Occultella kanbiaonis: one gene and its partner. The protein of the gene in region 2 interacts with the protein of the main gene of each other region in a pairwise test. Links are inferred from orthologs where the notes say so. Each region holds a gene or a part of one and is shown on either strand. Other genes may lie near its edges.

Region 1 (14,519 bases), 140 kb from region 2 along the record:
GACCGACTTCGTGGCCAAGAACCAGGTGTTCGTCTCGCTCGCGGACCGCGTCGTCGCCACTGCGGTGGCCTCCGGTGCCGCGGATGCGGACGCACTCCTGGCCGCCGAGTCCGACGGCGTGGCCCTGTCGACCGTGGTCGACGAGACCGCCGCAACGCTGGGCGAGAAGATCGTGGTCCGCCGGGTCGCCCGACTGGCCGGCGAGCACGTCACCACGTACCTGCACCGCACCGCCAAGGACCTCCCGCCGCAGGTGGGCGTCCTGGTGTCCTCGGACGCCGCCGGCGCCGCGGTCGCGCACGACGTGGCGCTGCACATCGCTGCCTACTCCCCGCAGTACCTCAGCCGCGACGAGGTCCCCGCCGACAAGGTGGCCGACGAGCGTCGGATCGCCGAGGAGACCTCCCGCAACGAGGGCAAGCCGGAGCAGGCACTGCCGAAGATCGTCGAGGGTCGCCTGAACGGCTTCTTCAAGGAGGTGGCCCTCCTGGACCAGCCCTTCGCGAAGGACCCGAAGAAGTCTGTGGGCCAGGTCGTCACCGAGGCCGGTGGCACGATCACCGGCTTCGCGCGGTTCCGCGTCGGCGCCTGAGCAGCAACATCCGGCGGTGGCCCCGGTCCTGATCCAGGGCCGGGGCCACCGCTGTCATACGCTCACCCCAGCACATCCACTCAGCGTTCTCACCCAGGAGGATCTCGCCGATGCCTGCGCTCACTCCCGCCCCGACCACGCGTCGGGTCCTGCTCAAACTCTCCGGCGAGGTGTTCGGCGGTGGCAGCGTCGGCCTCGACCCCGACGTGGTCGCCTCGATCGCCCGTGAGATCGCCGAGGCCGTGCACGAGGGCGTCCAGGTGGCCATCGTGGTCGGCGGCGGCAACTTCTTCCGTGGTGCCGAGCTCTCGCAGCGCGGCATCGACCGTGCCCGGGCCGACTACATGGGCATGCTCGGCACCGTGATGAACTGCCTCGCCCTGCAGGACTTCCTCGAGAAGGCGGACGTCACCACCCGGGTGCAGACCGCCATCACGATGGGGCAGGTCGCCGAGCCGTACATCCCGCTGCGTGCGATCCGCCACCTCGAGAAGGGTCGCGCCGTGATCTTCGGCGCGGGCGCGGGGATGCCCTACTTCTCCACGGACACGGTTGCGATCCAGCGAGCACTCGAGACCCACTGCGAGGAGGTCCTCGTCGGCAAGAACGGGGTCGACGGTGTGTACACCGCGGACCCCCGCGTGGACCCGACCGCCACCAAGCTCGACTTCCTCACCTTCGACGACGCGATCCAGAAGGACCTGCGCGTCGTGGACTCCACCGCCCTGGCGATGTGCCGCGACAACCAGCTCTCCATGCGCATCTTCGGCATGGAGGGGCCGGGTAACGTGGCCGCTGCACTTCGAGGTGAGAAGATCGGCACATCAATGACGTCCGGTGCAGGAACCGACCAGAGCAAGGAGCAAGCGTGATCGACGAGACCCTCTTCGAGGCCGAGGAGAAGATGGACAAGGCCGTCGAGGTGGCGCGTGAGGACTTCGGCAACATCCGCACGGGTCGCGCGAACGCCGGCATGTTCAACAAGCTCGAGGTCGAGTACTACGGTGCTCCCACCCCGCTCCAGCAGCTCGCCTCGATCACGATTCCCGAGGCCCGCACCGTCATGCTCTCCCCGTATGACAAGACCTCGATGACGGCGATCGAGAAGGCCCTGCGCGAGTCCGACCTTGGCGTCAACCCGAGCAACGACGGCGTCCAGATCCGGATCATCCTGCCGACCCTCACCGAGGAGCGCCGCCGCGACTACGTCAAGCTCGCCAAGACCAAGGGCGAGGACGCGCGCGTCGCCGTGCGGAACGTGCGCCGGCGGGCCAAGGAGGAGCTCGACCGCATCGCCAAGGACGGCGAGGCCGGCGAGGACGAGGTGAACCGCGCCCAGGCCGAGCTCGACGCGCTCACCAAGAAGCACACCGACACCGTCGACTCGCTGCTCGCCGGTAAGGAGAAGGAGCTGCTCGAGGTCTGAGCGGGCCCGGCCATGGTTGATCCAAGTCCGCCACCTGCCACCGGGAGCGATGGCGTGCCGCTCTCGCGGCGCGCCCTGCGCGCCGCGGAACGTGCCGCCCGGCTCGAGGCGGAGCTCAACGGCACCGACGCCGAGCCGGCCGGTCCCGCCACGGCGGCGGACCGTGCCGCACCGACGGGGCGCGCCGACACGCCCGCGCCGCTCGCGGCGCGGGCCGGCTCTGCGGCTTCGGCGGCGTCGCCCGAGCCCGCGACGCCGTCGGGCAGCCCTGAGGACCCGGCGACCGGAACCCGCGGCGCCGGGACGGACCGGCTGACGGCGACAGCCGGGGCACGGCCGACCTCCGGCGCCTCGCCGGCGTCCGCCGGACCCGCGCGCTCCGGTGACTCGCCAGCGTCCGCGGGCTCCGCCGACGAACCCCCGCCTGCCTCGCGCGCCGGACGCAACCTTCCCGCCGCGATCGGGGTCGGCCTCGGCCTCGGTGCCGTCCTGGTCGCCTCCCTGTTCATCCGCAAGGAGGCCTTCGTCGTCCTCGCCGTCGTCGTGTGCGCGATCGCGCTCTGGGAGCTCGAACGGGCGCTGCGCACCCGCGACATCCGGCTGCCCTACCTGCCACTCGTGGTCGGCACCGTCGGCATGCTCGTCTCCGCCTACCAGGCCGGCATCGAGGCACTCCTCGTCGCATTCCTGCTCACGGCCGGCGGCGTGTTCGTCTGGCGGGTCCTGGACGGGGGCGGCGGCGACGCGTTGCGCGATGCCACTGCCGGCATCTTCGCGGCCGCCTACATCCCGTTCCTCGCCGGTTTCCTGATGATCATGCTGTCCGCCGACGACGGGCAGTGGCGGGTCCTGATGTTCGTCGCGCTCGTGGTTGCCAACGACACCGGCGGCTACATTGCCGGGGTCCTGTTCGGCAGGCATCCGATGGCGCCCTCGGTGAGCCCGAAGAAGTCCTGGGAGGGTGCCGCCGGGTCCGTGGTCCTCGCCGCCCTGGTCGGGGTCGGCTTCGCGATCTTCGCCATCGACGCCACGTGGTGGGCCGGGCTCGCCATCGGCGTGGTCGCCGTCGCCGGTGCGACCATGGGCGACCTGTCCGAGTCCATGCTCAAGCGGGACCTCGGGGTCAAGGACATGGGCAAGATCCTGCCCGGGCACGGCGGCATCCTGGACCGGGTCGACTCGATCCTGATCTGCTCCCCGGTCGTGTTCGCCCTGCTCCTCGTGGTCGCGCCGGCCTGAGTCGCCGCGGCGCCGGGCTGACCCGTTCGGGAGCCCACCCGGGCCACGGCCCGGTACCCGTTCGTCGGTGCAAGAACGGGTACCGGGCCATCCGGGCCAGGATCGTCGCGGCCGCGGCTCAGCCGGCCACGGAGCTCAGTTCGTTCGGGACCACCGGCAGCACGGCGCTGTCGATCACCTCGCCGCCGAGCAGGTCCACCACGAACACGGTCGACGTGGCCGGCTCGGTGACGTACGCGAACGACCCCTCGACCCGCAGCGTCGGGCGCGGGTCCTGCCACTGCTCGGGCTCGGTCCAGGAGCCGGTCACCGGGACCTCGGCGGTCACCGTGCCCGCCTCGGGATCGATGATCCGCAGCGTCCCATCGGTGCCGAGCACGAGCGCCTCGCCGCCGGGGCCGCGGGCGAGCGAGCGGAAGCTGTAGCTCACGCCGAGGTCCACGAGCCGGATCTGCGCCGTGCGGGTGTCGATGAGGGAGACCCGGGTGGGCCGTTCGAGGTCGGCGTCGGGGTCGGACTTGTAGTCGCCGAGCACCACGGGGGAGGCGTCCGAGCCGGCCAGGTTCCCGATCCGCCCGTACGCGTCCGGTGCCGCCGCGTGGGTGAACTCCGACCCGGTCACGATCAGGGCACCGTTCTCGCAGCCGAACACGACCGTCTCGTCGGCGGCCACCGTCTCACCGTGTACGCCCGGGCAGGTCTGCGCGCGGGCGACCTCGGTTCCCTCGGCGTCCAGGAGGACCACGCCGGAGCGGGACTCGGAGTCGCCGATCGTGTGCAGGAGACTGTCGTCGGTGCGCACCACCGCGACCCCGTGGTGCGCCTGCGGGGTGCTCGTGGTCGACAGCACCGGGGCCTGTGCACCGGCCGCCAGCGCGTGCGGGTCCAGCACGGTGATCTCGCCGGTGCCGTCCGCGAACAGCACGGTGCGCTCGGCGTGGGTCACGACATGACCGGGATGGTCCGCCGTGATCACGACGTCGGTCAGGAGCGGCTCGGTCGTGTAGGAGTGCGAGTGGTCCCCGTGCGCCTCGCTGAACGCGCCGGTGTCGAGCAGCCGGAACTCCTCGCCGACGGTCAGGAACAGGTGCCGCCCGTCCCCGGCGGGGTTCACCCGGGTGAATCCCTGCGCCGGGAAGTCGGCGAGGACCTCGAGCGAGAGCGCGTCGACGATCAGGACGCCGCCGTCATAGGTGACGGCCAGCCGCGGCGACGGGCCAGCCGCCTCCTCGGTGGGCCGGCCGTCCTCGGGCGCCGACTCCTCGCCGTCGTGGTCGTGTTCGTCGTGGGTCGCGGTACTGCCGGCGTCCTCGGTGGTCGCCGGCGCCGCGCAGGCGCCGAGCAGGACGACGGCGGAGGTGAGCAGGGCGAGTGGGGCCAGTCTTCTTGTTCGGTTCATAGCGAGAATGATTCTCACTCTATTTAGCTCGCGTCAAGTCGTGTGGCGGCGCGGCGTCGCCGCGCGTCTGGGAGACTGGGGGCACCATGACCACTCCCGCACAGCCTCAGGTCCTGCCCGGGCACGCCCCGGACGCCGGTGACCGCCCGCGCCTGTCCTTCGCGGTGCCGCGCCGCGGCAAGCCGCCACGGCACCTCGCCGACCTCACCTCCGCGGAGCGCGCCGCCGTCGTCGCCGAGCTCGGCCAGCCCGCCTACCGGGCCAAGCAGATCTCCACGCACTACTTCGGGCATCTCACCCGCGACCCGGGCGCGATGACCGATCTGCCAGCCGGGATGCGCGAGGACCTGGTCCCGCAGCTCCTGCCCGAGCTGCTCACGGAGGTGCGCCGGCTCGAGGCCGACGGCGGTGACACCGTCAAGACGCTCTGGTCGCTGTTCGACGGCGTCAAGGTCGAGTCGGTCCTGATGGGCTACTCCGACCGGGCCACGCTGTGCGTGTCCAGCCAGGCCGGGTGCGGCATGGCCTGCCCGTTCTGCGCGACCGGCCAGCAGGGCCTGACCCGTAACCTGTCCACCGCCGAGATCATCGAGCAGGTACGCCGCGCCGCCATCAGCTGCCGCGACGGCGAGCTGCCCGGCGGCCCGCGCCGGCTCACGAACATCGTGTTCATGGGGATGGGCGAGCCGCTCGCGAACTACCGCACCGTGATCAACGCGGTGCGCCGGATGGTGGATCCCACGCCGGACGGCCTCGGTATGTCCGCCCGGCACATCACCGTCTCCACGGTGGGACTGGTGCCGGCCATGAGGAAGCTCACTGCCGAGGGGATCCCGGTCACGCTCGCGCTCTCGTTGCATGCCCCGGACGACGAGCTGCGCTCGCAGCTGATCCCGATCAACACCCGGTGGACCGTCGGTGAAGCGCTCGACGCCGCCCGTGAGTACTTCGAGGTGACCGGCCGCCGGGTCAGCATCGAGTACGCCCTGATCAAGGACATGAACGACCACGGGTGGCGTGCGGACCTGCTTGCCGCCGAGCTGCTCAAGCGTGGCAAGGGCTGGGTGCACGTGAACCCGATCCCCCTGAACCCGACGCCCGGCTCGATCTGGACCGCGAGCGACAAGGACGTCGAGAACGAATTCGTGGCACGCTTGCGCTCGGCGGGGATCCCGACCACGGTGCGGGATACTCGCGGGAGCGACATCGACGGGGCGTGTGGGCAGCTCGCCGCGGAGGTATGAGCCACGATTCACCACCGTGGGTCAGGCCCGGGTCAGCCGGGCCGCCCCCATAGGCTGAGCACGTACGCGCCGGAACGAGGAAAGGATCGTCGATGGAGGGCCTGTTCTCCACCGTCGGGAGTCTGTCGAGCGGGTATGACCGTGAGCAGGTCGATGAGTTCTTCGAGAGGGCGAAGGCGTCCTACGAGGGCAGCGGCGAGGAGACCCTGAGCGCCGCGGACGTGCGCCAGGTCGCCTTCGATCTGGTCCGGCACGGCTACAACCCCGCGGCCGTCGACGCCGCCCTCGACCGGCTCGAGGGTGCGTTCATCCAACGAGACCGTTCGGACTTCATCGCCACCCACGGCCAGGAGGCCTGGATGGAGCGGGTGGCCGAACGGGCGACCACGCTCTACCCGCGCCTGGTCCGACCCGACGGCGAGCGGTTCGCGCCGCCGGAGCGGGGTCGCGGCTACGCCGCCGATGCGGTGGACGACGTCCTGGACCGGCTCGTGGACTACTTCGACTCCGGTGCCAAGCTCTCTGCGGCCGAACTGCGGCAGGCGACCTTCCCCTCGGCGCCGCGCTCGCGTGCGTACGGCGAGGGTCCGGTGGACGCCTACCTCGACCGCGCCGTGGACGTGCTGCTCGCCGTCGAATGACCCGCACCGTCGCGCTGCTCGGGTCCACGGGGTCTGTCGGGACCCAGGCGCTCGACGTGATCGCCGCGGCGCCCGAGTCGTTCCGGGTCACCGCGCTCGCGGCCGGCGGCGGACACCTCCAGCTCCTCGCGGAGCAGTCGGTCCGGTTCGAGGTAGAACTCGTCGCGCTGGCCGACGGGACCGCCGCGGCGTTCGCCGACCACCTCGACGACGCCGCGCAGCGGCTCGGCCTGCCCCGGCCACGGCCCGAGGTGCTTGTCGGTGCGGACGCGGCCCGCGCCGTCGCCGGCGTCGGTGCGGACGTCGTCCTGAACGCGATCACCGGCTCGATCGGGCTTGCCCCCACCCTGGCCGCGCTGCGCGCCGGCTCAACACTCGCGCTGGCGAACAAGGAGTCGCTGGTGGCCGGGGGCGCCCTGGTGCACGCGGCCCAGCAGCGCCCGGACCAGATCGTGCCGGTCGACTCCGAGCACTCGGCGATCGCGCAGGCGCTGCGCTCGGGTGCGCCGGCGGAGGTCGCCCGGCTGATCCTGACCGCCTCCGGCGGGCCGTTCCGGGGCCGGACCCGCGCCGAGCTCGCGGGTGTGACGCCGCAGCAGGCGCTCGCGCACCCGACCTGGGCGATGGGTCCGATGGTCACCACGAACTCCGCGACGCTGGTCAACAAGGGACTCGAGCTCATCGAGGCACACCTGCTGTTCGGTGTCCCGGTCGCGGACATCGTGGTGGTGGTGCACCCTCAGTCGGTGGTGCACTCCATGGTCGAGTTCGTCGACGGCTCCACGATCGCGCAGGCGTCTCCGCCGGACATGCGGCTGCCGATCTCCCTCGGCCTGGGCTGGCCGGACCGGGTGCCCGGTGCCGCCGCGGCATGCCGGTGGGACCTGGCCACGTCGTGGACGTTCGAGCCCGTGGACGACGGCGTGTTCCCGGCTCTGGCGCTCGCGCGCGCCGCGGTCGCCGCGTCCGCCACCCACCCGGGCGTGCTGAATGCCGCGAACGAGGAGTGCGTGACCGCGTTCCTCGGTGGCCGGATCGCGTTCCTGGACATCGTGGACACGGTCGCCGCCGTGCTGGACGAGCACCCCGGCACCAGCGCCGCCGACCTGAGCGTCGAGGCCGTCGAGGATGCGGAGCGGTGGGCCCGGGCGCGCGCGGGGGAGCTGCTCGCCCGACGCTGAGCCGCGAGCCCTCGCTCGCCCGCCCGGCGGTGGTGCGATCTGCCCACCGGTCACCCGGGTGGTTCGGTGGCTCGTTCTCAGCAACGCGACGTACGCTGAGGCGGCACTGCGCAGCCGGGACGGTCCCGGGCCCGGTGCACTGGGGTAGGAATGGACTTCTGGTTGGGCGTGCTGTTCGTGGCGGTGGGGCTGATCATCTCCATCGCGCTGCACGAGATCGGCCACCTGGTGCCCGCGAAACTGTTCGGCGTCAAGGTCTCCCAGTACTTCGTCGGGTTCGGCAAGACCCTCTGGTCCACCAAGCGCGGCGAGACCGAGTACGGCATCAAGATGCTGCCGCTCGGCGGGTACGTGCGGATGGTCGGCATGTTCCCGCCCGCCCGCGAGGAGGTCAGCGAGGACGCTGCCGCCGAGGCCAGGTTGCGGCGTCGGGGACTGCGCGGCCTGATGGACTCGATGGCCGAGGACGCCCGCTCCGCCAGCGCCCAGGAGATCGGCGAGGAACTCCCCGACGGGCAGCGGCACCGGGTCTTCTACCAGCTCAGCACCCCGAAGAAGTTGGCCGTGATGTTCGGCGGACCCGTGGTGAACCTGATCATCTCCACGGTGCTGTTCGCGATCATCCTCACCGCGTTCGGGACCGCCACGGCCAGCAACCGGATCAGCAGCGTCTCCGAGTGCATCGTGCCGGCGAGCGAGCAGCGCGAGTGCGCCGCCGGCGATGCGGACTCGCCCGCGGCGATGGCCGGCTTCGAGGAGGGGGACCGGATCGTCTCCTGGAACGGGGAGCCGGTCACCGAGTGGGCCGACATCTCCACCGCGATCACCGACGGCGGCACCGAGCCCGCGACGGTCGTCGTCGACCGTGGCGGCGAGGAGGTCACGCTCACCGTGACTCCGGTCCTCGAGGACCGACCGGTCGTGGCCGACGGTGCCGTGGTCACCGACGCCGACGGCGAACCGGTGCTCGCGCCGGTACCGTTCGTGGGCATCTCGGCGGCCTACGAGCTCACTCCGCAGCCGTTGTCCGCGGTGCCGGCGTTCGTGGGGTCGGTGTTCACGGGCACCGTCGACGTGGTGCTCTCGCTCCCGCAGCGTCTGGTCGCGATCGCCCAGGCAGTGTTCGGGACCGAGGAACGCGACCCCGGCGTGGTCGGTCTGATCGGCGTCGGCCGGTTCGCCGGTGAGATCGCCTCCATCGACTCGGCCGACTACGGAGCCGCGGAGCGCACCGCGGACCTGCTCTCCCTGGTGGCGTCGCTGAACATGGCGCTGTTCGTGTTCAACATGATCCCGTTGCTGCCCCTTGACGGCGGGCACATCGCCGGGGCCCTGTTCGAGGGGGCCAGGCGCCGCCTCGCGCAGGCGTTCGGTCGCCCGGACCCGGGTCACGCGGACACCGCGAAGCTGATGCCGCTCACCTACCTGGTCATCATCGTGCTGGGCAGCATGAGTCTGCTGCTGGCCTTCGCCGACATCGTCAAACCCGTCACCCTGGGCTGAGGCGCCCGTGGCGGGCGCGGTGTGATACTTGAGGCGTGAGCGTTCCGATCAGTCTGGGCATGCCCGAAGTCAAGGAGACCCCGCCGGTGCTGGCGCCGCGGCGAGCCACCCGCAGGATCCGGGTCGGCACGGTCGACGTCGGTGGGGGCGCCCCGATCTCGGTGCAGTCGATGACCACCACGCCGACGAGCGACATCAACGCGACCCTGCAGCAGATCGCCGAACTCACCGCGGCCGGGTGTGACATCGTCCGGGTGGCCGTGCCCACCACCGAGGACGCGGCCGCGCTGCCCGTGATCGCGAAGAAGTCGCAGATCCCGGTGATCGCGGACATCCACTTCCAGCCCAAGTACGTGTTCGCCGCCATCGACGCCGGCTGTGCGGCGGTGCGCGTGAACCCGGGCAACATCCGCAAGTTCGACGACCAGGTCAAGGAGATCGCCCGCGCCGCGGCCGACGCCGGCACCTCGCTACGGATCGGGGTGAACGCGGGCTCGCTCGACAAGCGGCTGCTCGAGAAGTACGGCCGGGCCACCCCCGAGGCACTGGTGGAGTCCGCGGTGTGGGAGGCCTCACTGTTCGAGGAGCACGACTTCCACGACTTCAAGATCTCGGTCAAGCACAACGACCCGGTGGTCATGGTGCGTGCCTACGAGTTGCTCTCGGAGGCAGGGGACTGGCCGTTGCACCTCGGGGTCACCGAGGCCGGCCCGGCGTTCCAGGGCACGATCAAGTCCGCGACCGCGTTCGGCGCCCTGCTCAGCCAGGGCATCGGCGACACGATCCGGGTGTCCCTGTCCGCGCCACCGGTCGAGGAGGTCAAGGTAGGCATCCAGATCCTGCAGTCGCTGAACCTCGCCGAGCGCAAGCTCGAGATCGTCTCCTGCCCCTCGTGCGGGCGCGCCCAGGTGGACGTGTACACGCTCGCCGAGCGCGTCACCGCCGGTCTGGAGGGCATGGACGTGCCGCTGCGGGTGGCCGTCATGGGTTGCGTCGTGAACGGGCCAGGGGAGGCCAGAGAGGCCGACCTCGGGGTGGCCTCCGGGAACGGCAAGGGCCAGATCTTCGTCAAGGGCGAGGTCGTCAAGACCGTGCCCGAGGCGCTCATCGTCGAGACCCTGATCGAGGAGGCCATGCGGATCGCGGAGGCCCAGCCGGGCGGTGCGACCGGCGGCCCGGTCGTCACCGTGTCCTGACCCGCCAGGTGAGGCACAATCGCAACATGCCGACGTGGCCATGGCGCGCAGCCCTGCAGACCCACCCCGATGTGGTGGTCCAGGACGCGCGCTCGGCGGACGTGGCCGAGCTGATCGCGTTCGCCAAGCAGGACCCGGTCGACGCCGCCCTGCTGGGGGAGCACGTCGAGGCGATGTCCTCCTACGGGTTCTACCGCGACCAGCTCCTGTGCATCCGGGAACCCCACGGGCTGACCGGCCTGTGCTGGACCGGCGGGAACCTGGTGCCGTTGCGCCTGTCGGACGTCGCGGTCGAGGCCGTCGCCGATCACGTGCGGCGACGCTCGCGCCGGTTCTCCTCGGTGGTCGGCCCCGCCCACGACGTGATGCGGCTGTGGGAGGCGATGCGCGGCTTCGCACCCACCCCAAGGGACATCCGCCCCGACCAGCCGTCCATGGTCATCGACGGTGACCCGCTCGTCGCACCCGACCCCGGGGTCTGTCTGACGTCCGTGAACGACCTCGACCTGCTGCTGCCGGCGTGCGTGGCGATGTTCACCGAGGAGGTCGGCTACTCCCCGCTCACGGCCGGTGGTGGGTACGAGCGGCGGGTCCGGTCCCTGGTCCAGGGCGGTCGGTCGCTGTCCCGGATCGAGGATGGCCCCGAGGGCCGTCGCGTGGTGTTCAAGGCCGAGCTCGGCACCGTGGCGCTCGGCGTCACCCAGGTCCAGGGTGTCTGGGTGCACCCGGACCTGCGCGGCCAGGGCCACGCCGTGGCCGGCATGGCCGCCGTGGTCGCGTACGCCCGCGCCCAGGTCGCCCCGCTGGTGTCCCTGTACGTGAACTCCTACAACGCACCCGCGCTCGCGGCCTACCGCAGGGTGGGCTTCCGCGAGGTGGGGACGTTCGCGACGATCCTGTTCTAGGACCACCCCGCTGACATCGCACCTTTGCCCCTGAGATCGGACCACGAACGTGTCCGATCTCGACCCCGTAGGTGCGATCTCAGCGCCTGGGGTCGCGCGCCTCAGCGCAGCAGCTTCGACATCCGCCGGTCGGCGAGGATCTTCCCGCCGGTCTGGCAGGTGGCGCAGTACTGCAGGGCCGAGTCGGCGAACGAGACCTCCCGGATCACGTCCCCGCAGACCCCGCACTCCGCTCCGGCGCGACCGTGCACGCGCATCCCGGACCGCTTCGCGTCCTTCAGCTCCGCTGCCGGGCGGCCCGAGGACGCCTCGATCGCGGGCCGGAGCACCTCCCCGATGGCGTCGTAGAGCCGGGTCACGGCCTCGTCGTCGAGAGAGGAGCTGATCGCGAACGGGCTCATTCGCGCCGCGTGCAGGATGTCGTCGCTGTAGGCGTTCCCGATCCCGGCGATCGTGCCCTGCTCGCGCAGCACGCCCTTGATCTGCTGCTTGCGCCCGGCGAGGATCGCCGCGAACGCGTCCCGGGTGAACTCCGCCGAGAGCGGCTCGATGCCGAGGCTCGCGATCGCCGGAACCTCCTCGGGGGAGGCCACCACGTACACGGCCAGGCGCTTGCGGGTGCCGGCCTCGGTGAGGCTGAAGCCGGACCCGTCGTCCAGGTCGACCCGCAGCGCCACCGGCGACTTCGGCGACCGGGACACGCCGACCGGGAGCTTCTCGTGCCAGCGCAACCACCCGGCCCGGGCGAGGTGGAAGACCAGGTGGAGGTCGCCGTCGGGCAGGTCCTCGACCCGCAGGTCGAGCCACTTGCCGCGCCGGGCCACCTCCGCCACGGTGCCGCCGGCGAGCGCGTCCGGTGCGGGGGAGAACGTCTTCAGCGTCTGGATCCCGAGCACGTGCACGGCTGCGACCTTGCGGCCGACGGTGCGTTCGGTGAGGAAGTCGACGAGGCCCTGGACCTCCGGTAGCTCCGGCATCGTCCCAGTCTGGCAAGGGAGTTCGGCTCATGCCAGGGAGAATCCGGGCCTGTTGCAGCGGATAGACTCGCCCGCGTGCTGATGCGGATGTCGAAACTGTTCCTGCGGACCCTGCGAGAGGACCCGGCCGACGCCGAGGTCGCGAGCCACCGCCTCCTGGTGCGGGCGGGCTACATCCGCCGCACCGCCCCTGGGATCTACTCCTGGCTGCCGCTCGGGCTGAAGGTCCTCGCCAAGGTCGAGGCGATCGTGCGCGAGGAGATGGACGCGACCGGGGCGCAGGAGGTCCACTTCCCGGCGCTGCTGCCGCGGGAGCCCTACGAGGCGACCGGCCGCTGGACCGAGTACGGCCCGAACCTGTTCCGGCTCCAGGACCGCAAGGAGGCCGACTACCTCCTCGCGCCCACGCACGAGGAGATGTTCACCCTCCTGGTCAAGGACCTGTACTCCTCCTACAAGGAGCTGCCGCTCACGCTCTACCAGATCCAGACCAAGTACCGCGACGAGTCGCGCCCGCGCGCCGGCCTGATCCGAGGCCGCGAGTTCATCATGAAGGACGCCTACTCCTTCGACATCGACGAGGCCGGCCTGGCCGCCTCCTACGACGCCCAGCGCGCCGCGTACGAGCGGATCTTCACCCGCCTCGGCCTCGACTACGTGATCGTCTCGGCGATGTCCGGGGCGATGGGTGGCTCGCGCTCCGAGGAGTTCCTGTTCCCGTGCGAGATCGGCGAGGACACCTACGTGCGCTCGCCCGGCGGGTACGCCGCGAACGTCGAGGCGGTGCACACACCGTCGCCGGAGCCCGTCGAGGCGGCCGTGGTCGCCGGCCTGCCCGCCGCGTACGTCGCGGACACGCCGGACACCCCGACGATCGAGTCGCTGGTCGACGTGGCCAACGCCACGCAGGCCAGGCCCGACGGCGGCGCGTGGACGGGTGCGGACACGCTGAAGAACGTGGTGGTCACCCTGGTCTCGCCCACCGGCGCCCGGGAACTGCTCGTGATCGGCCTGCCGGGGGACCGGCAGGTGGACGCCAAGCGCCTCGAGGCCGCCGTGTTCCCGGCGGAGGTCGAGCAGGCCACGGCGAAGGACCTGGCCACCCACCCCGAGCTGGTCGCCGGGTACATCGGGCCCGGTGTACTCGGCCCGAACGGTGCGCCGCGTGACTCCGACGGCACCGACGGTGCCAGCGGGGCGGTTCGTTACCTGCTCGACCCCCGCGTCGTGGACGGCACCGCGTGGATCACGGGGGCCAACGAGGCGGGCAAGCACGTCTTCGGGCTCGTCGCCGGGCGGGACTTCACCGCCGACGGGGTCATCGACGTCGCCGAGGTGCGCGTCGGCGACCCCGCCCCGGACGGTTCCGGCCCGCTCGAGCTGGCCCGCGGCATCGAGATCGGTCACATCTTCGCCCTCGGGCAGAAGTTCGCCAAGGCACTCGACCTGAAGGTGCTCGACGCCAACGGCAAGGCCGTCACGGTCACCATGGGCTCCTACGGGATCGGGGTCACCCGGGCGCTGGCCGCCATCGCCGAGAAGACCTGCGACGCCAAGGGCCTGTCCTGGCCGGTCCAGGTCGCGCCCGCGCACGTGCACGTGCTCGCCACCGGCAAGGACGAGGCCGTCTTCACGACGGCGGAGGGCCTGGCCGCGCAGTTGGAGGCGGCCGGCGTCGAGGTGCTCTACGACGACCGGGTGAAGGTCTCGGCGGGCGTGAAGTTCGCCGACTCCGAGCTGCTCGGACTGCCGTTCGCGCTGGTGGTCGGTCGTGGACTGGCCGACGGCGTGGTGGAGGTTCGCACCCGCGCCTCCGGCGAGCGTGAGGAACTGACGCCCGACGCGGCCGTGGCCCGGCTGTTGGAGCTGCTCGCGGAGGCGTCAGCCTAGGCCGGGATACGTCGCGATCCGCAGGTCCGGGTCCTGGCCGAGGAACGCGGCCTGCGTGGCCAGCGCGATCAGCGGCGCCCGGACGTCGGTCTCGGCGTCGGGCACCTGGGCGAGCCAGCCGGGCAGCAGTTCGGCGATGAGCGTCGCCCGGGCACCCTGCAGGTCCGCGGTGTCGATCGAGTACGCCGCCACGCGGGGGTCCGCGTCGGTGCCGTCGATGCCGGCCGCGACGGCGACGTCCTCCGCCATGTCGCGCAGCGTGACCGCCGCGGCGGCCGCCTCGCCGCGCTCGGAGGAGTCCGCGCGGGCCGCGATCACCTCCTGGG
Region 2 (14,443 bases):
CCGGCTCCTTGCCGTTGACGACGATGTTCTCGAGTGCGTCGTCGAGGATGGTCAGGTTGCGCAGCCCGAGGAAGTCCATCTTCACCAGGCCGAGGTCCTCCCCGGCCGGGAAGTCGATCTGGGTGATGATGGCGCCGTCCTGCTCGCGGCGCATGATCGGGATGATGTCGATCAGGGGCTCGCTGGCGATGATGACGCCCGCCGCGTGCACGCCCCACTGCCGCTTCAGGTTCTCCAGGCCGCGGGCCGTCTCGAGCACCCGCTGGGCGTCCGGGTCGATCTCGACGACCTTGCGGAACTCGTCCGCCTCCGCGTAGCGCTTGTCGTCCGGGTTGTAGATGCCCGAGAGCGTGACGTCCTTGCCCATCACGGCCGGCGGCATCGCCTTGGTGAGCTTCTCCCCCATCCCGAACGGGTAGCCGAGCACCCGTGAGGAGTCTTTGAGGGCCTGCTTGGCCTTGATGGTGCCGTACGTGACGATGTAGGCGACCTTGTCCTCGCCGTAGGTGTCGGACACGTACTTGATGACCTCGCTGCGGCGACGCTCGTCGAAGTCGATGTCGAAGTCCGGCAGGGACATCCGCTCGGGGTTGAGGAACCGCTCGAAGATCAGCCCGTTCTTCAGCGGGTCGAGCTCGGTGATGCTCATCGCGTACGCCGCCATCGACCCGGCGCCGGAGCCACGGCCCGGCCCGACGCGGATGCCGTTGTCCTTGGCCCAGTTGATGAAGTCCGCGACCACCAGGTAGTAGCCGGCGTAGCCCTTGGAGGTGATGATGTCGATCTCGTACTCGGCCTGCTTGCGGACCTCCTCCGGGACGGTCTCGCCGAACCTCTTGTGCAGGCCGACCTCCACGGACTTCACGAAGGTGGAGATCTCGTCCTCACCCTCGGGCACCGGGAAGTGCGGCATGTACTTGCCGACCTGCTCGGTGAACGTCACGTCGCACTGCTCGGCCACGAGCAGCGTGTTGTCGCACGCCTCCGGGTAGTCCCGGAACAGCTCGCGCATCTGCGCTGCGGACTTCAGGTAGTACCCCTGGCCCCCGAACGCGAACCGCTTGCCGCCCTGCTCGTACGTGGGCTCGTCCAGCGTGGCTCCGGACTGCACACACAGGAGGGCCTCATGGGCGTGGGCGTCCTCCTCCTTCGTGTAGTGCAGGTCGTTGGTGGCCAGCAGCGGCGCACCGATCTCCTTGGCGATCTCGATCAGGTCGGCGAGCGTGCGGCGTTCGATGTCGAGACCGTGATCCATGATCTCGATGTAGAAGTTCTCCTTGCCGAAGATGTCCTGCAACTCCCCCGCTGCCCGGATCGCCTCCTCGCGCTGCCCCAGGCGCAGCCGGGTCTGGATCTCCCCGGACGCGCAGCCACTGGTCGCGATCAGGCCTTCGGCGTACGTTGACAGCAGGTCCCGGTCCATCCGGGGCCACTTGCCGAGCTGCCCCTCGAGCGAGGCCAGCGAGCTCATCCGGAACAGGTTGTGCATGCCCTGCGTGGTCCGCGAGAGGAGCGTCATGTGCGTGTACGCACCACGCGCGGAGACGTCGTCGCCCGCCTGGCTCGCGTCGCCCCAGCGGACGCGGGTCTTGTCGAACCGGGACGTGCCCGGGGTGACGTACGCCTCCACGCCGATGATCGGCTTGATGCCGTACTTGCGGGCCTTCGACCAGAAGTCGTAGGCGCCGAACAAGTACCCGTGGTCCGTGGTCGCGACCGCCGACTGGCCGAGGCGCTGCGCCTCCTTGAACAGGTCGTCCACCCGCGCCGCCCCGTCCAACATCGAGTACTCGGTGTGGACGTGGAGGTGCACGAAGTCGTCGGACATGCAGGCGATTCTAGGTCGAGCCGGGGACACTGTGGGGAGGGTGTCCGGCGAGCCCGACCGGGCCCGGCGTGTCCCGCCCGGCGTGTCTCGGTCCGGGCCGAGTCAGGGCCCGACGGCGGGTCCCCGGCCCCGGCGCCGGCCGTACCCTGATCCCGTGGTGGGGACGGGCGGGGGCCGACGGCGGGTGGCACCCGTCGCCCTCGTGCTCGCCCTCGCCGCGGGGTGCGTCGGATGCGCGGGGGGCGCGCCGCAGCGGTGGTCCCCCGAGGCCGGCGCGAACTGGCAGATCGTGCTGGCCGCCGAGCCGGCGGCCGGCGTCGAGCTCCTCGACGGCGTGGCCGTCTACGACCTCGACGGCGCGGACACCTCGCCCGAGCAGGTCGCCGCTCTCTCGGGGGCCGGGGCACGGACGATCTGCTACGTCAACGCGGGCGCCTGGGAGGACTGGCGCGACGATGCCGACGAGTTCCCCGCCGAGGTGATCGGGGCGGCGTACCCGGGCTGGGACGGGGAGCGCTTCCTGGACATCCGCCGCCTGGATCTGCTCGCGCCGCTGATGGAGGCACGGCTGGACGCGTGCGCCGCGGCGGGCTTCGACGCCGTCGACCCGGACAACATCGACTCCTACGACACCGAGACCGGCTTCGACCTGACCCGGGCGGACGCCGTCACCTACGCCCTGTGGTGGGCGAGCGCCGCGCACGAGCGGGGACTCGCCGTCGGGCAGAAGAACGCACCCGACCTCGTGGGCGACCTCGTCGACTCCTTCGACTTCGCCGTCACCGAGGACTGCGCGGCGGACGGGTGGTGCGCGGACCTGAGCCGGTATCTCGACGCGGGACGGCCGGTGTTCGCGATCGAGTACACCGACCGCACCGGCTCCGGTGACTTCGCCGAGTTCTGCGACGATCCCGCCCTGTCCGGGTTCTCGCTGATCCTGAAGCACCGCGACCTCGACGATTGGCGGGCGGGCTGTGAGTGAGGCCGCTATTGTCACCGAATGGCTGAACTGAGCGCGCTGCCGCGTGGGCGCTGGCGCGAGGTGGCCGCAGCCACGGGACTGCTCGGCGCCACCGGCGCACCGCGGCCCACCATCTTCGCGGAGATGTCCGCCCTCGCCGCGAGCACCGGCTCGCTGAACCTCGGCCAGGGCTTCCCCGACGCCGACGGGCCCGAGACCGTCAAGGCAGCCGCCACGGCAGCCATCGCGGCCGGGCACAACCAGTACCCGCCGGGACCGGGGATCCGGGTCCTGCGTGAGGCGATCGCCGCCCACCAGGACCGCCACTACGGGATCGCCCTTGACCCGGACACCGAGATCCTGGTCACCGCCGGTGCCACCGAGGCGATTGCGGCCGCGGTGCTCGCGCTCGCCGGTCCCGGTGACGAGGTCCTCACCCTCGAGCCGTTCTACGACTCCTACGCCGCGGTGATCGCCCTGGCCGGCGCCACGCACACGAGCGCCCCGCTGCGCCCCGGCACCGACCCCGCCGACGGCTTCCGGCTGGACCTGACCGCCCTGCGGGCCGCGTTCACCTCGGCCACCCGGGTGGTGCTGCTCAACTCCCCGCACAACCCGACCGGCGCCGTGCTGAACCGCACCGAGCTCACCGAGATCGCCCGCCTCGCCGCCCGGTACGACGCCGTCGTGGTCACCGACGAGGTCTACGAGCACCTCACCTACGACGGCGCCGTCCACGTCCCGATCGCGACCCTGCCCGGCATGGCCGAGCGCACCCTGACGATCTCCTCGTCCGGCAAGACGTTCTCCCTGACCGGCTGGAAGATCGGCTGGGTGAGCGGGCCGGCGGGGCTCGTCGACGCCGTCCGCGCCGTCAAGCAGTTCCTCACCTACGTCAGTGGGGCGCCGTTCCAGCCGGCGATCGCCACCGCGCTCGACCTGGAGACCGGCAGCGGCCCGGACTCCACCTGGGTGCGCGACCTGGCGACGTCCCTGCAACGGCGCCGCGACCTGCTCACCGAGGGCCTGACCGACGCCGGATTCACCGTGGTCCGGCCCCAGGGCACCTACTTCGTGATCGCCGACGCCGCCGACCTGCTCGCCGGCTCGCTCGCGCCGACAGGCATCGAGACCGGCGTGGACCTGTGCCGTGAGCTGCCCAGCCTGGCCGGCGTCGTCGGAGTGCCGACGAGTGCGTTCACCAGGGCCGGCTCCGACGCCGATCTCGCGCTGGCCACGACCGTGCGGTTCACGTTCGTGAAGTCGACCGAGGTGCTCACCGAGGCGGTCCGACGCCTGCGGATGCTCAGAGGACTAGCGTGAGACCTGACACCGCCCGGGCCTGAGGAGGCACCCGATGGTCGAGCTGAGCACGGACGACGTGTGGCGTGTCCTCGAGAAGCAGAACTTCATGGTGATCGGGATGGTCTCGGCGCGCGGGATGGCGCGGACGGCCGGGGTCATGCCGTGCGTCGTCGAGCGGGTGCTGTGGTTCACGACGAACACACAGGAGTGGAAGGCCAAGCATCTGGCGGCGAACCCCGAGGTGTCGGCGACGGTTCCGATCCCGAAACGCATTCCGTTCGTGCCCTGGGTCCAGATCCCCGCCGCGACCGTCACGTTCGCCGGCGTCGCGCAGATCCTCCCGGCCACGCAGATGCCGCCGGGCGCGCGGGAGAAGCTGCTCCGCGGGCTGGAGCTCGGCGGCGCGGAGCGGGGCGCCCTGATCGGCGTCGGGGTGCGGCCGGCCGGTGACTTCGTGACGTACGGCGTCGGCTGCTCGCTGCTCGAGATGCGCGACACCGAGATGGCCAGGGGGCGCGCGCCGACGGCGTGAGCGCGGCGACCGGCATGGACGAGGCCCCTCGTGCCGCTTCAGATCCCGAACAGGGTGTCCGGCAACAGGTGCGGCACCGTCATCACGGCCCAGAAGCGCAGCCAGCGCCCGGCCACGGAGATCAGGGCGAACAGCCACCAGCGCATCCGCACCGTGCCGGCCAGGACGCTGACCAGTGCGTACGGGGGCACGCCGGCGAACGCGCTGACGGCGGTGACCAGGCTGGGACCCCAGACGTGGCGGCGGCACCAGGCCTCGACCCGGTCCATGCCATCCACCCAGCGGCCCTTCGCCGTCGACCGCTTGCGCAGGTGGGCGAGGTCGAGCACGCCGCGGCCGAGTAGGTAGTAGAGCATCTTCCCGGCGACCTGCCCGACGGCGCCGGCGAGCGCCAGCCACACGGCCGGCACGTCCGAGACCAGTGCCACCGCCAGCAGGTACACCTCGGCGGGCAGCACGATCACGATCGCCGAGAGCAGGCAATAGCCGAAGGCCGCGGCGAGTTCCAGCACGCCGCGAACCCTACCCGGCCGGGGTGCGATGATGGTCGGTGCGACCGGCCCACCCGTTCGCGGGGCCGAAGGGTAGGTGTGCCGTGTCCGGGATCGAGATCGTCGTGGTCGACGGCGAGCGGTTCGAGGTGCGGCGTCAGGCCGGCACCTACCACCTCACCTGGCTGAGCGGCCCGAACCCCGGCTACGGCTTCAGCATCGGCAGCAACACGGTCGCAGTACTCGAGCCGCGGGTACTGGAGACCGAGATCCGCGGATTCCTCGGTCAGATCGACCCCGAGACCGGCTACCTGTAGGCCGCCGAACGCGACATCGTTGTCCTCGAGCTCGCTGCAGGGGCCAACAACCTCGCGCTCGACGGATCAGGCGGCCACGGTGACGCCATCTGAGTCGCCACCGGCCGCGTCGGCGCGCGATGCGCCGGGCTCCGCGGCGGGGTGCCCGGCCCGACGGGACCGGGTGGCGCGGCGGACGAGAAGGGCCGCGGCCAGGGCGAACAGCGTGGCCAGGGCGAACACGCCGCTGAACGGAGCGAACGCCGTCGGGCCGTCGGTGAGGGCACCGAACACCACGCCCGTACCGGCCAGGGCGACCGCACCACCGATGGAGTCGGCGATCGTCAGGGCGGAACTGTTGAAGCCGCGATCGGTGTCGGAGGACAGCGCCAGCGTCATCGTGGAGATCCGCGGGTAGGCCAGTCCCATGCCGGCACCCGCGAACGTCCACACGGCCACGGTCGCCAGCGCCGGCGCCGCCAGCACGCTCGTGAGCGTCGAGGCGGCGATGGCGAAGAGCACCAGGCTCGTGCCAAGGCGCAGGACGCCCCGGTCGCTGACCCGGGTGGCAACCCGGCCGTGGATCTGGGATGCGAGCGCCCACGCCAGTCCGCCGAAGGTGAGGCCGAAGCCCGCCAGCACCGGAGTCACGTGGTGGACGTCCGTGAGCAGGTAGGGCAGGTAGACCTGGGCACCGACGAACGCACCGGACAGGAATCCCCGCAGGGTGATGACGGCGGGCAGGCCGCGCCGCGCACGGAGGGCACCGGCGGGCAGCAGCGGGCGCAGCGCGATCAGCACCACCACGAGAGCGGCCGCCGCTGCGATCCAGCCCGCCGGGGTCCCGGTGCCTGAGGTCAGGTCGACGGTGAGCACTCCCGCCGCGACGAGCGCCGCCCAGGCGACCGTGCCGAGGCGCCACGGCGCCGCGCCGGGTACGTCCGCGGCGAGCCGGCGCAATGCCGGTCGGAGCATGATGACGGCCGGCACGACGAGCAGGATCACGCCGTGGAACACCCAGGGCCAGCCGAGGTTCTCGGCGACCAGGCCGCCGAAGAACGGCCCGACCAGTGACGGCACCACCCACGCCGCGGCGAATCCGGCGAAGATCCGGGCGTGCAGCTCGGGCGGGTAGATGCGGGCGACCATCACGAACAGGGACACCGTGATCGCCCCACCACCGAGTCCGTGCAGCAGGCGCCCGGCGACCAGCACCTCCATCGAGGTGGCGAACCCGGCGATCCCGAGGCCGATCACGAACAGCGCGAGCGAGGCGAGCAGCGGACCCCGCGGCCCGGTCCGGTCCGACCACTGCCCCGCGATGACCATCCCGATGATGCCGACCGCCAACGGTCCGGAGAACGCGAGGGCGTACAGCGAGGCACCATCAAGGGCCGCGCTGATGCCGGGCATCACCGTGGTCACGGCGAGCGACTCGAACGCCGCGAGGAACACCAGGGCGCACATGCCGATGCTGATCCAGCGCAGCCCGGGTCCGAGGACGGACAGTGGTGGCTCAGCGGCCACGGGAGCGGTCATGATCATCAGGCTAGAGTCTCAACCTAGGTTCAGGTCAAGGAGTTGACACATGCCCAGGATCGAAGGTGGGAAGACGCACGTGCTGACGGTCGGTGAGCTCTCCGCGCGCAGTGGTGTTGCGCCGTCGGCGTTGCACTTCTACGAACGGGAGGGGCTGATCAGCGCCGAGCGTACCGCCGGCAACCAACGCCGGTACCGGCGGGACACGCTGCGAAGGGTCGCGTTCATCCGGGTGTCCCAACGGGTCGGGGTCCCACTCGCCCGGATCCGTCTGGCGCTCGACTCGTTGCCGGCCGGCCGGACCCCCACCAAGGCCGACTGGGCCCGACTGTCCCGGATGTGGCGCAGCGAGCTCGACGAGCGGATCGCGGCACTCGAGCACCTCCGTGACGACCTGACCGGCTGCATCGGCTGCGGCTGCCTGAGCCTGCGCACCTGCACCCTGCAGAACCCCTCGGACACCCTCGGCGCGACCGGCACCGGACCGCGCCGCTGGGACGACGTCACGACGTCGTGAGCACCTTGACGGCGTCGCGGTGCCAGATCCGGGCGTCCAGGTAGCGGTCGGCGCCGATCTCGTACCCGAGCGAACGGTAGAACGGCATGGCGGTCTCCTGCGCGGACAGCTCGACCCGGACCGACGCGGGCTCCCCGGCCGTGTACTCGGCCAGGGCGATCTCCTCGAGGGCGGCCATGAGCACCCGGCCCACGCCCCGCCGTCGGGCACTGCCCCGCACCGCGACCCGGGTCGCGTGCACCACGCCCGGGTGCGCGGGGTCGGCGAGCAGCCGCGCGGTGCCGAGGTCCGCGGCACCGGTGACGTCCTCGGGATCGTCGGTGACGAGCACGTGCGCCGTGCCGGGCCGGGCGTCGAGGTCGTCGAGCTCCTCGTCCTCGCGCACGCCCTGCTCGCCGACGAACACCTCGAACCGGATCGCGTGCACGCGGGCCAGGCCGGCCGCGTAGCCGGGGCGGGCAGCATCGATGCGGAGCACCCTCATGGCCCCTGCAGCCTCTCCAGCGCGACCGTGAGGTCCTCGGGGTAGGAGCTGGTGACCTCGAGCCAGTCGCCCGTGCCCGGGTGGTGGAAGCCGAGCCGCATGGCGTGCAGCCACTGGCGGGTCAGCCCGAGCTCCTGGGCGATCGTCGGATCGGCGCCGTAGGTCAGATCCCCCACGCACGGGTGGTGCACGGCACTCATGTGCACCCGGATCTGGTGGGTCCGCCCGGTCTCCAGGTGGACCTCCAGGAGCGAGGCCCGCCGCATCGCCTCGAGGGTCTCGTAGTGGGTGACGCTGTCCTTGCCGTCGGCGACCACGGCCCACTTGTAGTCGAGCGTGGGGTGCCGTCCGATCGGAGCGTCGATCGTGCCGGTCGACGGGTCCGGGTGCCCCTGCACCACCGCGTGGTAGACCTTCTCGACGGTGCGCTCCTTGAACGCCCGCTTGAGCACGGTGTAGGCCCGCTCGCTCTTGGCGACGACCATCAGCCCGGACGTGCCGACGTCGAGCCGGTGCACGACGCCCTGGCGCTCCGGCGCCCCCGACGTGGAGATCCGGTAGCCCGCCGCGGCGAGCCCGCCGACGACCGTCGGCCCGCTCCAGCCCGGGCTCGGGTGCGCGGCGACGCCGACCGGCTTGTCCACGACCACCACGTCGTCGTCGTCGTAGCGGATCGCCATCCCCGGCACCGGCTCCGGCGGCGTGGTCGGAGTGGGGGCGAGGTCCGCGAGGGTGACCTCGAGCCAGCCGCCCGCGACGAGCCTGTCGGACTTGCCGAGCGGACGACCGTCCAACAGCACGTCACCGTTCGCGGCCAGCTCGGCGGCGCGGGTGCGGCTGAGCCCGAGCAGCCGGGCGAGCGCGGTGTCCACCCGTTCCCCGGCCAGCCCGTCCGGGACCGGCATGGAGCGTGTGTCAGCCACGGTCGGTGCCGTTGGCGGTGGTGGGGCCGTCCCGGTTCTGCTCGGGCGCGGTCTCCTCCGGCCCGACGGCGGCGCTCGCCTCCTCGTCGACGGCGGCCGTCTTCTCCTCGGGGTCGACGTCCCCGGTCGCGTCCGCGACGTCTGCCGCCTCCGCCCCCCTGGTCTCCTCGTACCCGTGCCCGGCCGGGGCCAGCCGGCGACCGTCCACGCTGAGCCCGCGGAAGGTGAGCACGGCGATGGCGATCGCGGACAGCACGATCGCGATGTCCGCGACGTTGCCGACGAACCAGTTGTTGTAGTTGATCATGTCGACCACGTGGCCCACGCCGAAGCCGGGCTCGCGGAACAGTCGGTCCGCGAGGTTGCCGAGGTTGCCGCCGAGCAGGGCGCCGAGTGCGATGGCCCAGGCGAGCGACCCGAGCCGCCGGGCGACGACGATGATGACGGCCGTGACCACGACGGCCGCGATCGTGAAGAACCAGGTGGAGCCCTCCGCGAACGAGAACGCGGCCCCGGAGTTGAAGACGAGGCTCAGCCCGAGCAGGTCCCCGATGATCGGGACGTACTCACCCGGCTCGAGCCGGGTCACCGCGAGGTACTTGACGACCTGGTCCACGACCAGCACCACCACGGTGAGTCCGACCAGCAGCGCCAGCAGGCGCCGCCGACGGGCCGGCGCGATGGCCAGGTGCCGGCCGGCGGCCGAGGAGCCGTCCGATCCGCGCGTCTCCTCGGCGTCCGACGGCGTCGGCTCCGTCGAACGGTCCATGGGTACTGCCCTTCGGCTCAGGAACGGCGGCGGGCCCCCTGGTCGGAGGCCCGCCGCCGTGTGGTGCGAACTATGGTGCGCTATGAACTACGGGCGGCGCGACTCGCCGGGCTCGCCGGAGTACGCCGAGGACACGTTGCCACGACCCTCGACGTCGGAGAGCAGGCCCTCCAGGTAGCTCTTCAGGCGGGTGCGGTAGTCCCGCTCGAACACGCGCAGCTCGTCGATCTTGCGCTCCAGCAGGGAGCGCTCGCCCTCGAGCTGGTTCAGGGTGCGGGCCCGCTGCTCGTCGGCCTCACGGGTGAGGCGCTCGCTCTCGACGGTGGCCTCGGAGATGATCCGGTCCGCCTCGGCCTTGCCGTTGCTGACGTACTCGTCGTGGACCCGCTGGGCCAGCTGGAGCATCCCGGTGGCGGACTCCGGCTCGGTCCCAGCGGACGGCGGCGTGAACGCGGCGGCCGCAGGGGCTGCGGGGGTCTCCTCGACCTCGGGAGCCTGCTCGGGCTCGGCCTGCGCCTCGGGCTGCTCGCCCACGGCGGCGAACTGCGTGGTGTCCTCCGCAGAGGCCGCCTCGCCGCCGGCGAAGCCGGAGAGCTCGGAGATGCGGCGCTCCGCCGCGTCGAGCTTGGCCTTCAGTTCCTCGTTCTCGCCGCCGACCACCCGAAGGGTGTTCACGATCTCGTCGAGGAAATCGTCGACCTCGTCCTGGTCGTAGCCCTCACGGAATTTGGTCGGCTGGAACTTCTTGTTGAGGACGTCGTCTGCCGTCAGCAGCGCCATAGTCGTCACCTCGGTCTAGGTCGTTCGGTCAGCGACAGTGTGTCACTGACGCAGGTTCACGGTAGCGGACTTCTCGGTACTTGCATCTCAAGCAGGTGTCAATGGCCGCAGGACGGCCATCAGCACGGACACCACGATGATCAGCACGAGGAACGCGAGATCGATCGCGAAACCGCCCAGCCGCAACGGCGGGATGAGCCGCCGGAGCGCCTTCAGGGGCGGGTCGGTGATGGTGTAGACCACCTCGGCGACCACCAGCATCACACCGGTGGGCTTCCAGTCCCGGGCGAACTGGATTACCCAGTCCAGGACCACCCGGACCAACATGAGGATCAGGAACAGCAGGAGGAGCAGATAGACGACCCCGACGACCCACGCCACGATCAGCTCTGGTTGAAGAACCGGGCCTTGGTGTCGGGCTCGTGCGACTCGGTCGCCACCTCCACCGTGGCGGGCGAGAGGAGGAACACCCGGCTGGTGACCCGCTCGATGGCACCGCGGAGCCCGAAGACCAGACCCGCGGAGAAGTCGACGAGGCGCTTGGCCTCGGCGTCGGTCATGTCCGTGAGATTCATGATCACCGGGGTCCCGGACCGGAACGCCTCGCCGATCACCTTCGCGTCGTTGTAAGTACGCGGGTGCACGGTCGTGATCCGGCGCAGGTTGGCACCGGTGTGCGATGCGGCACGTGTGATCGGAGTCACCTGGGCCTCCTGGGCAGGGGCGTGCTCGACGGTCTCGTACGCCTCGTAGTCGTCGTAGGAGTCCTCGACGTCGTGCTCGTCGACCTGCTGGTCGTCGTAGGCACTCTCGCGGTCGGCCTCGGAGAGCCCGAGGTACATCATCGTCTTGCGCAGCGCTCCGGCCATGCCTGCTCCTCATGTGATCGCCGGGCGGCGGGTGATCTCGCCCGTCGGTGTGGGGTGGGTGTCGTTGCCTCTGACGCTAGACCAGCGATCCCGAGCCCGCCGTCACCGGTCGCGGCGTGTCGTCGCGCGGCCCGCGATCACCCCGCCAGCGCCACCACACCCGCGCACCGTCCGGTCAGGCCGTCCCGCCGGTAGGAGAACAGGTCCGGGTCCTCGCGCGTGCACCGGTCGTGGTGCTGCACGGTCGCCACGCCAGCCTCGGCCAGCTGGACGCGCACCCCGGCGACGAGGTCCAGCGACGGCGTCCCCCAGGACGTCGTGGCGGCGAGTTCGGGGATCACCGCGGCGGACTCGCTGCGCAGTTGTTCCGGAACCTCGTAGCAGCGCCCACAGATGGACGGGCCGATGGACGCGTAGATCGCCGGCGCCCCGGCCGCACGCATCCGGGACAGGGTGTTGCTCAGCACCCCGGCCAGCAGGCCGCGACGCCCGGCGTGCACGGCGGCGACGAGGTGGTCCCCGGCGAGCAGGATCGGCACGCAGTCGGCGACCAGCACGCCGAGGCCGACGTCGGTGCGGTCGGTCAGCGAGGCGTCCGCCTCGGCGACGGCGACCACGCCCGGCTCGGGCGGCACGCTCACCCCGTGCACCCGGTCGGAGTGCACCTGGGTCAGGAACGCGACCGGCCGGCCGAGCCGGTCGGCGACCCGGCGTCGGTTCGTGGCGACGGCGTCGGGGTCGTCGGACACCCCGGCGCCGAGGTTCAGCGACTCGTACGCCCCGCGGCTGACGCCGCCCGCACGCGTGGTGAAGCCGCCGACCGCAATCGGGCCGAGGTCGGCGGCCAGCACGTCACTTGAGGAAATCGGGCACGTCCAGGTCGTCCTCGCGGCGGCTGCGGGGCTGCTCGTCGAAGACCCGCGGCACCTCCAGCCCCTGGGTCGGCTGGCCGTTCTGCGAGGGACGCTCCGGCGCTGCCTGGGCGACCGGCACCGGCTCGCGCACGGGCGCCGGTCGAGGCGCCTCCTCCACCCGCTCGGCGGCGGGCTCGACGACGGCCGGCGGCGTGGGCCGCTGGGCCGGCACCGGGGCGGCGGCGGGCTTGGACCTGCTCTGCTGCTGGTCCGCCCGGTTGGCCACCTTCGGGCCGCCGGCGTCGAAGCCGGCCGCGATCACGGTGACCCGCACCTCGTCGCCGAGGGCGTCGTCGATGACCGCACCGAAGATGATGTTCGCCTCGGGGTGCGCGGCCTCCTGGACCAGCCGGGCCGCCTCGTGGATCTCGAACAGGCCGAGGTCGCTGCCGCCCTGGATGGACAGCAGGACGCCGTGGGCGCCGTCGATGCTGGCTTCCAGCAGGGGCGAGGAGATCGCCAGCTCGGAGGCCTGCACGGCGCGGTCCTCCCCGCGCGCGGACCCGATCCCCATCAGGGCACTGCCCGCGCCCTGCATCACGGACTTCACATCCGCGAAGTCCAGGTTGATCAGGCCGGGTGTGGTGATCAGGTCGGTGATGCCCTGCACACCGGACAGCAGCACCTGGTCGGCGGACTTGAACGCGTCGAGCACCGAGACGTTCCGGTCGCTGATGGACAGCAGCCGGTCGTTCGGGATCACGATCAGGGTGTCCACCTCGGCGCGCAGCGCCTCGATGCCGGTGTCCGCCTGGACGCCGCGTCGGCGACCCTCGAACGTGAACGGCCGGGTCACCACACCGATGGTCAGGGCTCCGAGGGAGCGGGCGATCTTCGCGACCACCGGCGCGCCACCGGTCCCGGTGCCACCACCCTCACCCGCGGTGACGAAGACCATGTCGGCGCCGCGCAGGACCTCCTCGATCTCCTCCGAGTGATCCTCGGCCGCCTTCTTGCCCACCTCCGGGTCGGCGCCCGCGCCGAGCCCTCGGGTCAGTTCCCTGCCGACGTCGAGCTTCACGTCGGCGTCGCTCATCAGCAGGGCCTGGGCGTCGGTGTTGACGGCGATGAACTCCACGCCCTTCAACCCGACCTCGATCATGCGGTTGACGGCATTCACGCCGCCACCGCCGATCCCGACCACCTTGATGACCGCCAGATAGTTCTGCGGTGCCGCCACGTCAGTCCCTCTCGTTCGCCAGTCGCTTGGTGCTGGGCTGACAGTCCCGGCCTTCCGATGGCCGATCGTGCTTCCCACTCGTGCGTGGTCCCCCGGGAGGAACCCTGAACTCTCAACCTCAACCTGAGGTTTAGAGTTATGTCATTTTCTCGATGCAGATGACGCTAGGTGCCGTCGGGACGTTCGGCAATCACCACGCGGGCGTGTCGCGCCGTGGGTTCGATTCACCGGCTACCTGGTGATCGGGCTGAGCGGAGCGGAGATGTCGTAGACGGCCGGAGGGACGGCCGCGGGGACGCTGCGCAGAGTGGTCAGCACGGCCACCTTGAGGTCGCCGTCGTCCGCACTCCCCCAGATCACCTCGGCCCCGTCGGTCAGGGTGAACCGGACCTGGTTCGGCGTCTGTGCTCCGGCGTCGGCGACCTGGGCGAGCAGGTCCGGCGGCAGCTGCGACAGCACCGTCAGGACCGCCTGCAGCGAAACGGCGGTGCCCTCCTCGCCGAGCGGCACCGTGATCACCGGCAGTGCCTCGGTGGGTGCCTCCGTGTGCGCCAGCTCCACACCCTCGGCGTCCAGGAGTGCGAACCCGCCGCCGTCGGCGGCCACGCTGGCGACCGGGACCCGGGGTTCGACCGCCACCTCGACGCCGGACGGCCAGACCCGGCTGATCCGCACGTCGAGCACCCCGGTCAGCGACTCGATCCCGTTGGCCATGGCGCCGGTGTCGAGGCGGGCGAGCGGCACCCCGGCCTGGGCCTGGACCACCTCGCGGACCTGGGCATCGGTGACGATCTCGGTCGTGCCCGTGATCGTGATCTCGTCCTCGGCGAGGGCGAGGACCGGTGAGTACAGCACCAGCCAGCCGAGCGCCGCCGCGACCAGGACGGCCGCACCGATCCAGGCCATGGTGCGCCAGCGCAACCGGCGCCGGGCGGTCCGCCGCTCGGCCACCCTCTCGGCGAACTGCCCGCTGACCCGGCTCGCCGGCGAACTACCGACGACGGCGGCGGCCGGCTTCTCGGTCGTCGTCACCGTCTGCTTCGGTGCCGCCGGCC

What was found.
Region 1: the proteins of ftsZ (region 2) and rlmN interact in binary tests that used the Escherichia coli proteins (3 or more experiments, as listed by UniProt). The link is inferred for Occultella kanbiaonis from one-to-one orthologs.

The regions. Positions count from the first base shown.
Region 1 is NZ_CP046175.1:2,010,614-2,025,132, forward strand. Bases 3,905-6,821 are described here. They hold rlmN (dual-specificity RNA methyltransferase RlmN), read left to right. Parts: upstream 3,905-4,742; coding sequence 4,743-5,900; downstream 5,901-6,821. Other genes in these bases: aztD (zinc metallochaperone AztD), read right to left, coding at 3,905-4,656; GKS42_RS09270 (DivIVA domain-containing protein), read left to right, coding at 5,993-6,541; dxr (1-deoxy-D-xylulose-5-phosphate reductoisomerase), read left to right, coding at 6,538-6,821. In the rest of the region: tsf (translation elongation factor Ts), read left to right, coding at 1-592; pyrH (UMP kinase), read left to right, coding at 703-1,464; frr (ribosome recycling factor), read left to right, coding at 1,461-2,018; GKS42_RS26475 (phosphatidate cytidylyltransferase), read left to right, coding at 2,073-3,257; more of aztD, read right to left, coding at 3,376-3,904; more of dxr, read left to right, coding at 6,822-7,722; GKS42_RS09280 (M50 family metallopeptidase), read left to right, coding at 7,873-9,225; ispG (flavodoxin-dependent (E)-4-hydroxy-3-methylbut-2-enyl-diphosphate synthase), read left to right, coding at 9,261-10,421; GKS42_RS09290 (GNAT family N-acetyltransferase), read left to right, coding at 10,448-11,326; GKS42_RS09295 (Fpg/Nei family DNA glycosylase), read right to left, coding at 11,428-12,303; GKS42_RS09300 (proline--tRNA ligase), read left to right, coding at 12,379-14,193; GKS42_RS09305 (hypothetical protein), read right to left, coding at 14,185-14,519.
Region 2 is NZ_CP046175.1:2,149,821-2,164,263, reverse strand. Bases 11,268-14,108 are described here. They hold ftsZ (cell division protein FtsZ), read right to left. Parts: upstream 13,389-14,108; coding sequence 12,147-13,388; downstream 11,268-12,146. Other genes in these bases: GKS42_RS09875 (cell division protein FtsQ/DivIB), read right to left, coding at 13,620-14,108; pgeF (peptidoglycan editing factor PgeF), read right to left, coding at 11,432-12,145; GKS42_RS09890 (cell division protein SepF), read right to left, coding at 11,268-11,294. Also shown: dnaE (DNA polymerase III subunit alpha), read right to left, coding at 1-1,828; GKS42_RS09950 (endo alpha-1,4 polygalactosaminidase), read left to right, coding at 1,983-2,810; GKS42_RS09945 (aminotransferase class I/II-fold pyridoxal phosphate-dependent enzyme), read left to right, coding at 2,829-4,112; GKS42_RS09940 (pyridoxamine 5'-phosphate oxidase family protein), read left to right, coding at 4,147-4,626; GKS42_RS09935 (YqaA family protein), read right to left, coding at 4,665-5,138; GKS42_RS09930 (hypothetical protein), read left to right, coding at 5,222-5,434; GKS42_RS09925 (MFS transporter), read right to left, coding at 5,501-6,952; redox-sensitive transcriptional activator SoxR, read left to right, coding at 7,002-7,469; GKS42_RS09915 (GNAT family N-acetyltransferase), read right to left, coding at 7,456-7,953; GKS42_RS09910 (RluA family pseudouridine synthase), read right to left, coding at 7,950-8,858; lspA (signal peptidase II), read right to left, coding at 8,869-9,645; GKS42_RS09900 (DivIVA domain-containing protein), read right to left, coding at 9,733-10,425; GKS42_RS09895 (YggT family protein), read right to left, coding at 10,513-10,806; more of GKS42_RS09890, read right to left, coding at 10,809-11,267; more of GKS42_RS09875, read right to left, coding at 14,109-14,443. UniProt on the Escherichia coli protein: Essential cell division protein that forms a contractile ring structure (Z ring) at the future cell division site. The regulation of the ring assembly controls the timing and the location of cell division.